DNA from 3 places in the Roseovarius bejariae genome. Region 2 is predicted to be linked to each of the others. Evidence: riboswitches for the same ligand, from Rfam matches in the RefSeq annotation. Region 2 holds a riboswitch; each other region holds the start of a gene.
The links. A riboswitch is a leader RNA that binds a small molecule or an ion and turns the genes downstream of it on or off. The one in region 2 is predicted to bind cobalamin.
Positions count from the first base shown of each region.

Region 1 (4,208 bases), on a different contig from region 2:
CAACCCGTTGCGATAAGATTCATCGCCAAATCATGAAATTGCCGCGCCAGCCTTTTGCAAGCTACGGCCTGAACATACAAAAGGATGGCGCAAATGCTTACCTCTGTGATGCGCGGAACAACCGCGCTTGTCTGCCTGTCACTGGCCGTGCCAGTGAGTGCGCAGGACGACCCGGGTTTCCTTGGAACGCTGGTTTTGACCGGCGGAAAGCGGGACCTGACCTTTGGCACGGCCCTGCCGCGGACCGTGGTCGGCGAAGAAGAAATCCAAGACCGACAAGCCAGTACGGTGGCGCAGGTGATCGATTCGGTCCCCGGTGTGACGCTGGTCAATGGGACGACGCCGCAAGGCTCGGGGATCAACATCCGTGGTTTCGGGGCGAATACAACCTATGGCTCGGATCAGAAGATCGCGATTCAGATCGACGGGGCGAGTCTCGGGTCGGAGGAACTCTATCGTATCGGGACGCAGCTTTTCACCGATCCGCTGCTTTACAAGAATGTTGAAGTGATCCGCGGCACCATTGGCAGTTTTGCCTATGGGTCGGGGATTGTCGGCGGTGTCGTGAAGCTGGAGACCAAGAATGCCAGCGATTTTACCGGCGGTGTGCCGGGGTTCGGTGGATCGCAGACGTTCGAATATAGTTCGAACGGGGATGGCTGGGTCAGTTCCACGAACCTTGCCTGGATGCCGGTGGAGGGGGCCGAGTTCCTGCTCAACTACAGCTGGCGGGAACAGGGGGATCTGAAAGCCGGTGACGGGACGACCATCGGAAACAGTTCGTTTGAAACCCCGTCTTTCCTGGCCAAGGGAAAGTTCACCTTCGGACAGGACGATGCCTATTCGCTGACATTCAGCCATTCGCAGACCGAGGCCGACGACAAGGACGTGCCCTATGACCAGTTCCAGACGACAGCGGGGAATTTCGGCCGGGTGGATCGCCTGACCGATACCAAGCAAACCTCGCTTGAGTATCGGTTCAACCCAGCGAATGACCTGATCGACCTGCGCGCCAACCTGTCTTATGCCGATCAGAAAATCGATACCGACTATATCGACGGCAGTTCGCCGTTTCAGGGCGGGATGTCCGTTGCGGCCTTTTGCGCCGATCCGTTTTTTGGCGTGATCTGTGCCGACAACCGGTATGAAACGACCAAGTTGACCATTTCCAACCGGGCGCTGTTTGATAGCGGGCGCGTTGCGCATGACATGCTGGCCGGGGTCGAGGGTATTCGCAAGGACCGGCTCAATGCCGCCAGTGCGCCGGGCGGGACCGACCGGCGTTTCGCGGTCTTCATGGTCGATGAAATGACCATCGGGCAATTCACCGTGACCCCCGCGCTGCGCTATGAAAATTCCCGTATCGAAAGTGCCGTTCCATTGGCGGGGGTGCCTGACAGCTATGACTCGGATGCTTTGATGGGGGGGCTGGCGGTGGCCTATGATTTCGGCAATGGCCTGTCGGTCTTCGGCAGCGGGGCCTATACCGAGGGCCTGCCGCTTATCGACGATCTTTCGGCCTCGGGCACCTCGCAGCGGCGTTTGGCGATGACCGAAAAATCGCACACCTTCGAAGTCGGGGCGGAATACAGCGGGACGGGTGTATTCGCACCGGGTGACAGCCTCACGATGCGTGGCAATCTGTATCAGACAAAGCTGTGGGACATTACCAGCTATACCGTGGCCGGGTCGACAGGGACCGATCTTGATGGTGTGACATCCGAGGGGATCGAGCTTGAGGCCTCATACGGTTTGGCGAATGGGTTTTACGCCGATCTGGCCGGGCACTTGGGCGAGGGGACGGAATATGCCCCGTCCGGGGCCTCGGCGACATGGCGCAACAGCCCGGCGGACCGGGTGCAGTTGACCCTTGGCAAGAAGTGGAACGATCATCTCGATCTGAGCTGGGAAGTCGTTCACACGACGGACAAGCGCGATGCGCTGGGCGCGGGCCTGCCCGACAGCACGGTGCATAACCTGCGCGCCACGTGGCGGCCCAAGCATGACTGGTTGACGGAAACCGAGGTGCGTTTCGGGATCGAGAACCTGTTGGACGAGGATTACGTCAGCCACCTGTCATCGCCCAGCCGCAAGGCCCCCGGGCGGACCTTCAAGGTTTCACTGACGAAAGCCTTCTGAAACCGTGCGCCGGGGCAGTGGCCCCGGCCTCTGTTCCTGATAGCCCGAGGTCTGGATGCGCCTCGGGTTATGCCCGTATCCTCCGTGAGATTTGTGGCTGATCGGCACCGCCTTGGGTGGGCCTTGGGTGTAAGCGCAATTCATCCTTTCCAGAACCATCATCTTGCGCTACGAGCCGAGTCGCTTCGGTCCGGGCGGTACGCCGTTCGGATAATAGGGAACACGGTGCGGTGTCATCTTTGAACGCCAATTCCGTGACTGCCCCCGCAACTGTAGGCGGTGAGTGAAGCCGGACCAATGTCACTGCCATGCCGGACAGCATGGTGGGAAGACCCGGCCAAGCCTCGACCCGCAAGTCAGGAGACCTACCGAAGTGATCACCCTGTCCGGACGCGGGGCGCGTCATGGGCAACGGACCTTCCGTAGTGGTGGCAATTTCACCGTTTGCGGGAGGGTGTGACCTCCTCAGACATCAAAAGGTTTTCGCGCTGCGGCGCGGGATGGAGGGGACAGAACATGACACGTACAATCGTGGCGGGGCTTTGCGCATCGACCGTCATATTAACTCAAGCGGCCTCGGCAGAGGAGGTGATGGACCTTGGGTCGATCATCATATCGGGGGGGCTGACCCCGATCGAATCTGAGAACTATGGCCGGTCGGTCTCGGTGCTGACGTCCGAGGACATCGAGGCACGCGGGATCAAGACGGTGCAGAACGCCCTGCGGCAGCTTCCGGGTGTTTCGGTCACCTCGACCGGCGCATCCTATACCACGGCAAGCATCCGGGGCGGGGACAGCAACCACTTCGTATTGCTGGTGGATGGTGTCGATATGACCAACGTGAATGGTGGCACGGTGCCGTTCCGGGGGATCGCCGTTCAGAACATCGAGCGGATCGAGGTTTTGCGCGGCCCGCAATCGGCGCTTTACGGCAGCAACGCGATGACCGGGGTGATCTCGATCACCACGAAACGGGCCGACGCGCCCGGCACGTCTTATGGCGGGAGTGTCGAGGTCGGGTCGAACAAGACGCTGAATTCCAACCTTTTCATCCGCCAGCAGGGGCAACGTGGCGATCTGAGCTTTGCCGTTACGCGCAACAAGACGGATGGCGAGGATGGCTCGCGCTATGACGGGGGCGATACCGAGGGCCTTGAAAGCCTGACGATTGACCTGTCCGGTCGCTACGAGGTGACCGATGGCGTGACCGCGGGCTTTACCTTTCGCAACGAGCAGCAGGATTACGACAGCGAGGACACCAAGCCATTTTTCGCGCCGCCGCTTGCCTCGCCGCTGTTTTACCAGGTGGAAAGCCCGCAGAATGGTGAGCGCGACGTGACCCTCGGGTCGCTCTGGGTCGAGGTGGGCGACGAGGACGAACGCGTGAAGCACCGGGTCAGCCTTTCGGGGTCGGACGTCAGGGAAGTGTCGCGCGACAGCCTGTATTTCGCGGATTTCAATAGCAAGGGAACGGATGTCAGCCTTCAGTATACTGGTAGTTTGGCGCTGGACGGGGCGTCGCTTGCGGCGACGAACCACCGTTTGAACTTTGTCGCCGAGGCGCAGGAACTGACCTATGCGTCCAGTTTCAACCCCGGCGGAAGCTACACCCGCGAGACCCAGTCGCTGGCGACGGAGTATCGCGCCGCGTTGGGCCGCGGGTTTGACCTGCAACTTGGCCTGCGTCATGACTTCAACGATGTTTTCAAGGATGCGACGACGTGGAATGCATCCCTGTCCTATCAACTGCCCGAAACCGATGTCCGCTTGCGCGGGGCGATTGGCAGTGCTGTCGTCAACCCGACCATGACCGAGCTTTATGGCTTCGTTCCCGGCAGCTATTCGGGCAATCCCAACCTGAAGCCCGAGGAAAGCCAGGCGATCGAGTTGGGCGCGGATGTGGGCCTTGGTGGCATGGGGATGCTGAGTGTGACGGCCTTTTGGTCGGAGGTCACCGATACGATTGCCGGAAGTGGCATGACATCCGTGAACCTGCCCGGAACCAGCAAGATCGACGGGATCGAGATCGAGGCCTCGATCGAGCCGGTGGCGGGCCTGTCGCTGACCGG
Region 1 is NZ_SZWE01000002.1:87,546-91,753, forward strand. Features, by position in the region: gene FDP25_RS14390 (TonB-dependent receptor domain-containing protein) at 109-2,139, shown strand; cobalamin riboswitch at 2,309-2,526, shown strand; gene FDP25_RS14395 (TonB-dependent receptor plug domain-containing protein) at 2,656-4,208, shown strand, end outside.
Region 1: it holds a riboswitch for cobalamin, as region 2 does, so the genes downstream of both, FDP25_RS14395 (TonB-dependent receptor plug domain-containing protein) here and FDP25_RS10630 (CbtB domain-containing protein) in region 2, are expected to answer to the same signal.

Region 2 (4,208 bases):
TCGTGATCATCATCATGATCATGGTCGTGATGATGGTGGTGGTGCACCTCGTGCCGGGCCTCCATATCGGCCTCGGCCCCCATGCCCTGCCCCAGAAGGACATCGACGGGCAACGCGCCCATGATGGATTTGACCACCTGCACGCCATCGCGGCTGTCGGATTTGAGCCGCCCCACCAGAGTTTCGGCCTCGTCGCCGGCCAGCAGATCGGATTTGTTCACGACGATCATGTCGGCGCAGGCGACCTGATCGGCAAAGAGTTCCGAAAGCGGCGTGTCGTGATCGAGGTTCTCGTCTTGCGCCCGCTGTGCATCGACGGCGGCCACGTCATGGGCAAAGCGGCCCTCGGCCACGGCCTTGCCATCGACCACGGTGACGACACCATCGACAGTCACCCGGGTGGAAATCTCGGGCCAGTTGAAGGCGCGCACCAAGGGTTGCGGCAGGGCGAGGCCGGAGGTTTCGATCACGATGTGATCGGGGGCATCGGGGCGGTCCAGCAGCTTTTGCATGGTGGGCACGAAATCCTCGGCCACGGTGCAGCAGATACAACCGTTGGAAAGCTCCATCACGTCATCCTCGGCGCAGCCTTCGATGCCGCAGCCCTTGAGGATGCCGCCATCGACGCCCAGATCACCGAATTCATTGATAATGAGCGCGATGCGCTTGCCGCCCGCGTTTTCCAGCATGTGACGAATGAGGGTGGTTTTCCCGGCACCCAGAAAGCCGGTGACGACGGTGGCAGGGATCTTGGCAGGCATGGGCAGGTTCCTTCTCAGGCTTGCGTGGGCGGCGGCGCTGTCTTACTCCGCGTTTGGAAAGGACAGCGTCATGCACCGGATCGTGGTTTGTTCAACATGTGAATGCGGCAGCGGGCCGGGCTTTGCCAAGGCGCTGCGCGCTGAAATTGCGGCGCGGGGCATGGATTTCGAGGTGCAGGAGCATGCCTGCATGTCGAATTGCGCCAATCCGCTATCGGTGGCCTTTCGCGCGCCGGGCAAGGCCACGTATCTGTTCGGCGGGGTCGAGGCCGAGGGGGATTTGGCCGATACGCTGTCGTTCGCCCGGATATACGCCGAAAGCCCCGATGGCTGGATCGAGGATGCGCGGCCCGCCGGGCGGTTGCGCTTTTGCCTTCTGGGGCGGGTTCCGGCGTAGGGCGTCATTCGATTTCAATCGTTGTCGTGGCCTCGATGGGAGTACCGTCGATGGCCAGTTGGCTGTGATCATTGGCGTTGAGGGTGACGCGCACCTCATGGGTGCCGATGGGCAGCGCGTTCAATTGCGCCCAAGGGCTGTAGGCGCGGGGCTGTTTCACCCCGTTGATATAGATATGCGCGTGGCCGTGGCCGGGTTCGTGCGGGCCGTTGACGCCTGCGGGGTCGAAAGTGAAATTACTGGTTTCGATATGCAGGTTGCGGCTTTGGTCGCTATCGGGGTGGATCGACAGGGCCAGTGTCGGGGTCGGCGTGCCAGCCTCGGTCAATTTTGAATGATCGTGGCCCGATATATCGCCCTGACCGTGATCATGGGCGGCATGGTCGTGGGCGGTGTCGCCTGTGTGTTCATGCCCTTCCAGTTGCGCGCCGGTACTGGCGGCGACCAGAAAGCCAAGGCCGGTGCCGAAGAACAGGCCGATCAACAGGAAGATGAAGGTGCGTGGCATTTCGTTCCCCTTAGTGGCCCCGGCAGCGCACCGCCGGGGGTATTTGTCACGCTTGTGCGTTATCGTCACTGGCCCAGAAATGCCCGGCGAAAAGGCCCAGCATCGCCCAGGCCGCCATGCCCACCGCCAAGGCCCGCGAGGCGAACAGCGAAGCGAGTTCCGGCGGTACGGGGCCGGTGAAGGACTCGGGGTGTGGCGCACCGATGACATGCGGCGCCAGCAGCAGGATCACCGCCGCGCCCCATGCACCCCAACCGCGCCCGAAGGCGATCAGGCCAAGGCCCGCCGCCGTGGCAATCACCGTCCCCCACCACCAGATCTGGCGCAGGGTGAGATCTGTATAAGCCACGCCCGGAACCTCGGGCGGCAACGAGGCAGCGGGCGCGAAATGCACCACGATGAACCCCGCGAGGCCCCAGATCAGGCCGCTGCGCGCGGTGATCGTCACCCCACGCTCGGCGGCAAGCGCCATGGCGCCCACAAGGATAAGCCCATAGCCCACGTAGATCAGGGCCGAGAACAGCAGGCTCAGGCCATCGCGCATCGGGTTGAACCCGGGCAACTCGGGCGTGGCACTTACGGCCTCCCCTCCGAAATGCACCAGGTCACCGCCCTCGTAGAGTTCGGCATGAAGCAGAACCGGCTGCACGAAAACGAACTGCAACGCGGCCGCAAGCAGTCCCGCGCAGAATCCAGCGAACAACGCGCTGGTCAGAATTTTCTGAAACATGGTTCAGTGGCAGGGAAAGCCGGTTGCGTGACGCACGTCGTGGGCGGCGTCATGCAGGGTGGCCGCTTGGACGTGGCCAGCGATGGTCACGATTCCGATGCCCAGCCCCATGGCGGCGACGATCGACAGAATGGTGGATTTGGCGGCGGTTTGAGCCAATGCAGTCATAGTCAGTTCTCCTTTTTACCTCTCACCCGAGGGGTCTGGTTTCACATGCAAAGGCTGGTCTCCTGGCTTGCGGGTCGTTGCCTGACTGCCGCCTTCCCGGCCCGGATGGACCAGTGGCATAATGGCAGGGGCTCTCCGCTTACAGTCGCGGGGGCGGCTGACGATTGGGCGCCCTGTTTGGGTCCACCTGCACGTCATTCCCAATTCATCCCAAGGCGCTTTGCGCCCATTCGGGAACCTTTACGTGATTTTGTATGACCGGCACACTCGTACCCGTCAAGACGATTTGCGACGGGTTGCTTTGCGCGCACGCCATGTGTCCGGTGTTGCACTACTAGCACCAAATGGCAGGGAATCGGCCACGCACAGGGCCCGTCTTTGAGTCTTGCTTATCACTCGACCCCCCCATGTCAGGCGCCAAATGCTCGGAATTTCGCGCATATCTTGTGGATAACTCACTCCCAAACGCCATATACAGGGGTTCTGCATTGACAGGCCGCCCACCCGCCCGTCACATTTCCCTTTAACCGGAATCACGCCGCCCGAGGTGCCCTTGCAGTTTTCAAAACTCAGACTGACAGGCTTCAAAAGCTTCGTGGACCCCACTGACCTTTTCATCGCCGACGGGCTGACGGGGGTCGTGGGGCCGAACGGCTGTGGCAAATCCAACCTGCTTGAGGCGCTGCGCTGGGTCATGGGGGAAAACCGGCCCAAGGCGATGCGCGGCGGCGGTATGGAGGACGTGATCTTTGCCGGGGCCTCCTCGCGACCGGCGCGCAACTTTGCCGAGGTGTCGATCCATATCGACAATTCCGACCGGCTGGCACCCTCGGGGTTCAACGACAACGATCAGCTTGAGATCGTCCGCCGCATCACCCGCGACGTGGGCAGCGCCTACAAGGTGAACGGCAAGGATGTGCGGGCGCGCGACGTGCAGATGCTGTTTGCCGATGCCTCCACCGGGGCGCATTCCCCCGCGCTGGTCCGGCAGGGGCAGATCAGCGAGTTGATCAACGCCAAGCCCAAGGCGCGGCGGCGCATCCTTGAGGAAGCCGCCGGGATTTCCGGCCTCTATCAACGCCGCCACGAAGCGGAATTGAAGCTGAAGGGGGCCGAGCAGAACCTTGCCCGCGTCGATGACGTGATCGAACAACTGGCCGGGCAACTGGCGCAACTGGCCCGCCAGGCCAAGCAGGCCGCCCGCTACCGCGCCATTGGCGAGGAATTGCGGCAGGCCGAAGGGCTGTTGCTGTATCGGCGTTGGAAAGAGGCCGACGAGGCCCGCGCCCGGGCCGAAGAGGAATTGCGCGAGCGTACAACTGCCGCGTCACAGGCCGAAGCCGCCGCACGCGAAGCCGTCAAGGCCCGCGCCAAGGCCGAAGAATCCCTGCCGCCCCTGCGCGAGGAAGAGGCGATTGCGGCCGCGGTCCTGCAACGCCTTCAGGTGCAACGCGACACCCTCAACGACCAGGAGGAAAACGCCCGCGCCCGTATCGAGACGCTGCAAAACCGGATCGAGCAGTTGGGCCGCGACATCGAACGTGAATCGGGCCTCAACCGCGACGCAGGCGAAACCATCGAACGGCTGGAATGGGAGGCCCGCGAACTGGCCAAGGCGGGCGAAGGCCACGACGAGAAGCTGGC
Region 2 is NZ_SZWE01000001.1:2,216,303-2,220,510, reverse strand. Features, by position in the region: gene cobW (cobalamin biosynthesis protein CobW) at 1-761, opposite strand, end outside; gene FDP25_RS10645 (DUF1636 family protein) at 832-1,158, shown strand; gene FDP25_RS10640 (hypothetical protein) at 1,163-1,666, opposite strand; gene FDP25_RS10635 (CbtA family protein) at 1,713-2,396, opposite strand; gene FDP25_RS10630 (CbtB domain-containing protein) at 2,400-2,564, opposite strand; cobalamin riboswitch at 2,600-2,821, opposite strand; gene smc (chromosome segregation protein SMC) at 3,118-4,208, shown strand, end outside.

Region 3 (4,208 bases), on a different contig from region 2:
CTGCGGATCGCGGTGAACTCCGACAGGAAATCAACCTGCCCGGCAAACCCGTCCTGCACCGCCGCGATAATCGCCGCGCGGGTTTCGGGTGCTATTGTCTCAACGCTCATGGAGCCTCCCATTTCTGCCCGGAACGAAGCCACCGCCCGGCGCGCCCGTCAAGCCATCGGCGAAAAATAAAAAACGGCGGTGCTCAGGGAGGAGGAGAGAGCACCGCCGTTCTTTTCACGTCCGATCCAGGGAGGAGGAGAGGATCAGCCGTTCAACTTGTCCGGACCGGGAGGTGGCCCGGGGGTATTTTGGGCGGCGGCACTCAGGGAGGAGGAGAGAGCGCCGCCGCCAGTCACGAATGTCTCAGGGAGGAGGAGAGAGACATCCGATTCCGTATTTCCTTACCGCACGACGCCGTAGGTCGCCTTCAGGGCTTCGGCCCGCAGGCCCGAGCGATGCAGGCCCAGGTCCGCCAGCGTGCGGTCATCCAGATCGCGCAGGGTGCGCAGGGTCTTGCGGTACAGACGATAATCGTCAATCCGCTGGAAGAACTGGCTGACAGCCGCGCTGATTTCCAAGGCGAGGGCTGCGTTCGAGGCCCGGGTGTCATGTGCAAAGGTCATCGTCTTTACCGGTCTTTTTACTGGTGTCACACCGAAGTGCGTCGCGTTTCGTTTGTTGATCCTAAGATAACGCAATGCTGCACCTGCACAATCCCCGGATCATTCAATGCTGCTATGCAGAAATTGCATAAGCCAAGCTGACCTAACGTTAAGCAATCAGGGGATTTTTTAATCAAACGGCCCGGCCCCCCTTGCTTGTGGCGCGAAACCTGCCACCTATTGCGGCAAGGTGATAAAAGGGGCGGCAGACATGGCAGCGACACGCGATGCAATTCTCGACGAACTAAGGAAGCTGGAGCTTCCCGGCGGTGGCAATCTGGTCTCGCGCGACATGGTGCGCGCCCTCTCCATCGAAGGCGACACGGCCCGATTCGTGATCGAGGCCCCCTCGCCCGCCGAAGCCCAGCAAATGGAGCCATTGCGCGCCGCGGCAGAACGTGCCGCCCTATCTGTCCCGGGGGTCGCGCGGGCCAGTGTCGCGCTCACCGCCCATGACGGCGGCAAGCAGGCCCCCGCAAAAGAGGCGCCCAGCCTCAAGATCGGCGGCCACCCCAAGGGCGGCGACGAGCCCGTGCGCCCCGCCGGTGTGCGCTCGATCCTCGCCGTGGCCTCGGGCAAGGGCGGTGTCGGCAAATCCACCGTGTCCTCGAACCTCGCCGTGGCACTGGCCAAGCAGGGCCGTCGCGTCGGCCTTCTGGATGCCGATATACATGGCCCCAGCCAGCCGCGCATGATGGGGGCCACCGGGCGCCCCGCCAGCCCCGATGGCAAGATCATCGAACCGCTGCACGCCCATGGCGTCACGCTTATGTCCATCGGGCTGATGCTCGACCCCGACAAGGCCGTGGTCTGGCGCGGCCCGATGCTCATGGGGGCGCTGCAACAGATGATGACGCAGGTGAACTGGGGCGAACTGGATGTGCTCATCGTCGACCTGCCCCCCGGCACCGGCGATGTGCAACTGACCCTGTGCCAGAAATCCGCCCCCACCGGCGCGCTCGTGGTCTCCACCCCGCAGGACGTGGCGCTTCTGGATGCGCGCAAGGCGATGGATATGTTCAACACCCTGAAAACCCCTGTCCTGGGCCTGATCGAGAATATGTCCACCTTCCACTGCCCCGAATGCGGCCACGAGGCGCATATCTTCGGCCATGGCGGGGTGCAGGCGGAATCCGAGAAGCTGGGCATCCCCTTCCTCGGCGCCCTGCCCATCGACCTCGACACGCGACTGGCCGGCGATTCAGGCACCCCGATCGCAGCCGGGGACAGCCCCATGGCGCAGGCCTATGCACAACTGGCCGACAGGCTGGTGCAGGGCGGCATGGCCTAGCCGCCGATTTCTTCAAAAGAAATCGGACCGAAATCTTTTAAAGATTTCGGCGCCCGGTCTTCAGTGCAGCACCCGGCCCCGCCGGGCCCTGCCGCGCGCGCCGCGCACCGGCACACAGGCGGCCTGCAAGAACCCCACGAAGGCCCGCGCCGCCGGGCTGCTGGCCTCCTGCGCGGCCTCCGTCGCCAAGGCGTCCCGCGCGGCCTGCGGCGTGGTGGCGCCGGGGGTTCCGAAAACCCACTCGAGAAACCCCGCCCGCGCGGCATTATCGGCCTCGGCCCCGGTGGCGGGCATGGATTCCAATCCATCCAGAATCTGGGTGACGCTCATTTTTACTTCTCTTCCCCGGCCACACCCCGGGCCGGATTGGGGCAAGGGGTTGTAACGGGAAGCGGTCCATGACGCGCGCCCACACCGCCCCCCGCGGCTTGACGTGACACAAGGCTGGTTTCCGGGCTTGGCGGGTCTGGCAAGGGCGCCTTCCCGGACCATGCTCAGCGGTCCAGTGGCGGTATGCCCTTGCCCCCAACCTTACCGTTGCGGGGGCAGCGCCGGTCTCTCACCGGCTTCCCAATTCTCCGCACCCCGAATGACCGAAGTGCAGCACCTTGATGGAAAAACTCTGTCTCAGGCCGCAGCCACGCGCAAGGATTCTTTCACGTCAGATCGCGATTACCGCTCACCCCTTGGTGGCCGGCACCGGCGGCGTCACCGCGCGGCCCTTCAAAACCGCCTCCCGCCAACTGATGAAGCTGACGGCCCCGACGATCACCAGACCGCCCAGCACCACGAAGGGATCGATCCCCTCGCCGAAGACCAGCGCCCCCAGCGCCACCGCCCAGACCAGTTGCAGGAAGGTCACCGGCTGCGTCACCGCCAGCGGGGCCGCCCGGAAGGCCAGCGTCATGGTGAAATGCCCGCCAGTCGCCACACAGGCCACACCGAAAAGAATCAGCATCTCCCACGCCGTCGGCCAGACCCAGTTCATCACCGCCAGCGGCGCCAGCCCGATGGTCACCGTGATCGACAGCATCGCCACCACCAGACCCGGGCCCGCCTCCTGCGACAGCCGCTTGGCCGTCAGATAAGAGGCCCCAAAGAAGATCGCCGTAAAAAGCATCGCCAGATGCCCGGTTCCCACCTCGCGAAACCCCGGTCGCAGGATGATCAGCGCCCCCAAAAGGGCCACGACGATCGCCAGAATACGCCGCGCCGCCAGACGCTCTCCCAGAAACAGCGCCGCCCCCAGCGTGACATAAATCGGCGACAGGTAATTCATCGCCGTCACATCGGCGATGGGAATCCGCGCCATGGCATAAAACCACAGCGCCACCCCCACCGTATGCGCCAGCCCCCGCAACCCGAAAAGCGCCATCACCCGCCCGCCGGGCCGCAGCCGCCGCAACTGCCCCAGTACCGGCAGCAGGAACAACAGCCCCAGCACATACCGCAGAAACGCCGCCTCCGGCGCGGGGATACGCGTGCCCAGCGTTTTGACAAGCGCGGTGACGCCCACGAATTGCAGACCCGTCACCACCATCCAGAAGACACCCCACCCGGGGCGATTGCCTTGATCGGAACTCATGCGCGCATTTAGGAGACCGAAGGGGGAAATGAAAAGGGCCAGGCACGCCGCTGCCATAGGGCCAGACCTGCCCTTTCACGCACAGGGCCTGTGCGCCCCCTCACCCCAAAAGCAGTTTGGCCGCGATCCCCCACATCGTCAGCCCCACGATCACGTCCAGCACCCGCCAGCTTGCCGGCCGCCGAAAAACCGGCGCTAGAAGCCGCGCACCATAGCCCAGCGCGAAGAAAAAGCTGAAGCTCGCGGTGACAGCCCCCACCCCGAACCCCAGCGTGTCGTCATACTGGGCCGAGACCGAGCCCAGCAAAACCACCGTATCCAGATAGACATGCGGATTGAGCCAGGTCAGCGCCAGACAGGTCAAAAGCGCTCGCCGCAGGCCCCCCGCGGCCACCCCGGCCTCCAACACCTCGCCACCCCGCCACGCCGCAATCAGGTTCTGTGCCCCGTACCACAGCAAAAAGGCGACACCGCCGAACAGCATCACCTGCTCGACCCCCGGGATCGCCCGTGCCAAGGCCCCGAACCCCAAAACTCCCGCCGTCACCAGAACCGCGTCCGAGGCCCCGCACAACAGCACCACCGGCAAGACATGCTCTCGCCGCAGCCCCTGCCGCAGGACAAAGGCATTCTGCGCCCCGATCGCAAGGATCAGCGAAAACCCCAGAAGATACCCGTC
Region 3 is NZ_SZWE01000002.1:340,473-344,680, reverse strand. Features, by position in the region: gene FDP25_RS15725 (ArgE/DapE family deacylase) at 1-110, opposite strand, end outside; gene FDP25_RS15720 (DUF1127 domain-containing protein) at 393-614, opposite strand; gene FDP25_RS15715 (Mrp/NBP35 family ATP-binding protein) at 865-1,944, shown strand; gene FDP25_RS15710 (hypothetical protein) at 2,005-2,274, opposite strand; cobalamin riboswitch at 2,370-2,570, opposite strand; gene FDP25_RS15705 (DMT family transporter) at 2,624-3,529, opposite strand; gene FDP25_RS15700 (LysE/ArgO family amino acid transporter) at 3,630-4,208, opposite strand, start outside.
Region 3: it holds a riboswitch for cobalamin, as region 2 does, so the genes downstream of both, FDP25_RS15710 (hypothetical protein) here and FDP25_RS10630 (CbtB domain-containing protein) in region 2, are expected to answer to the same signal.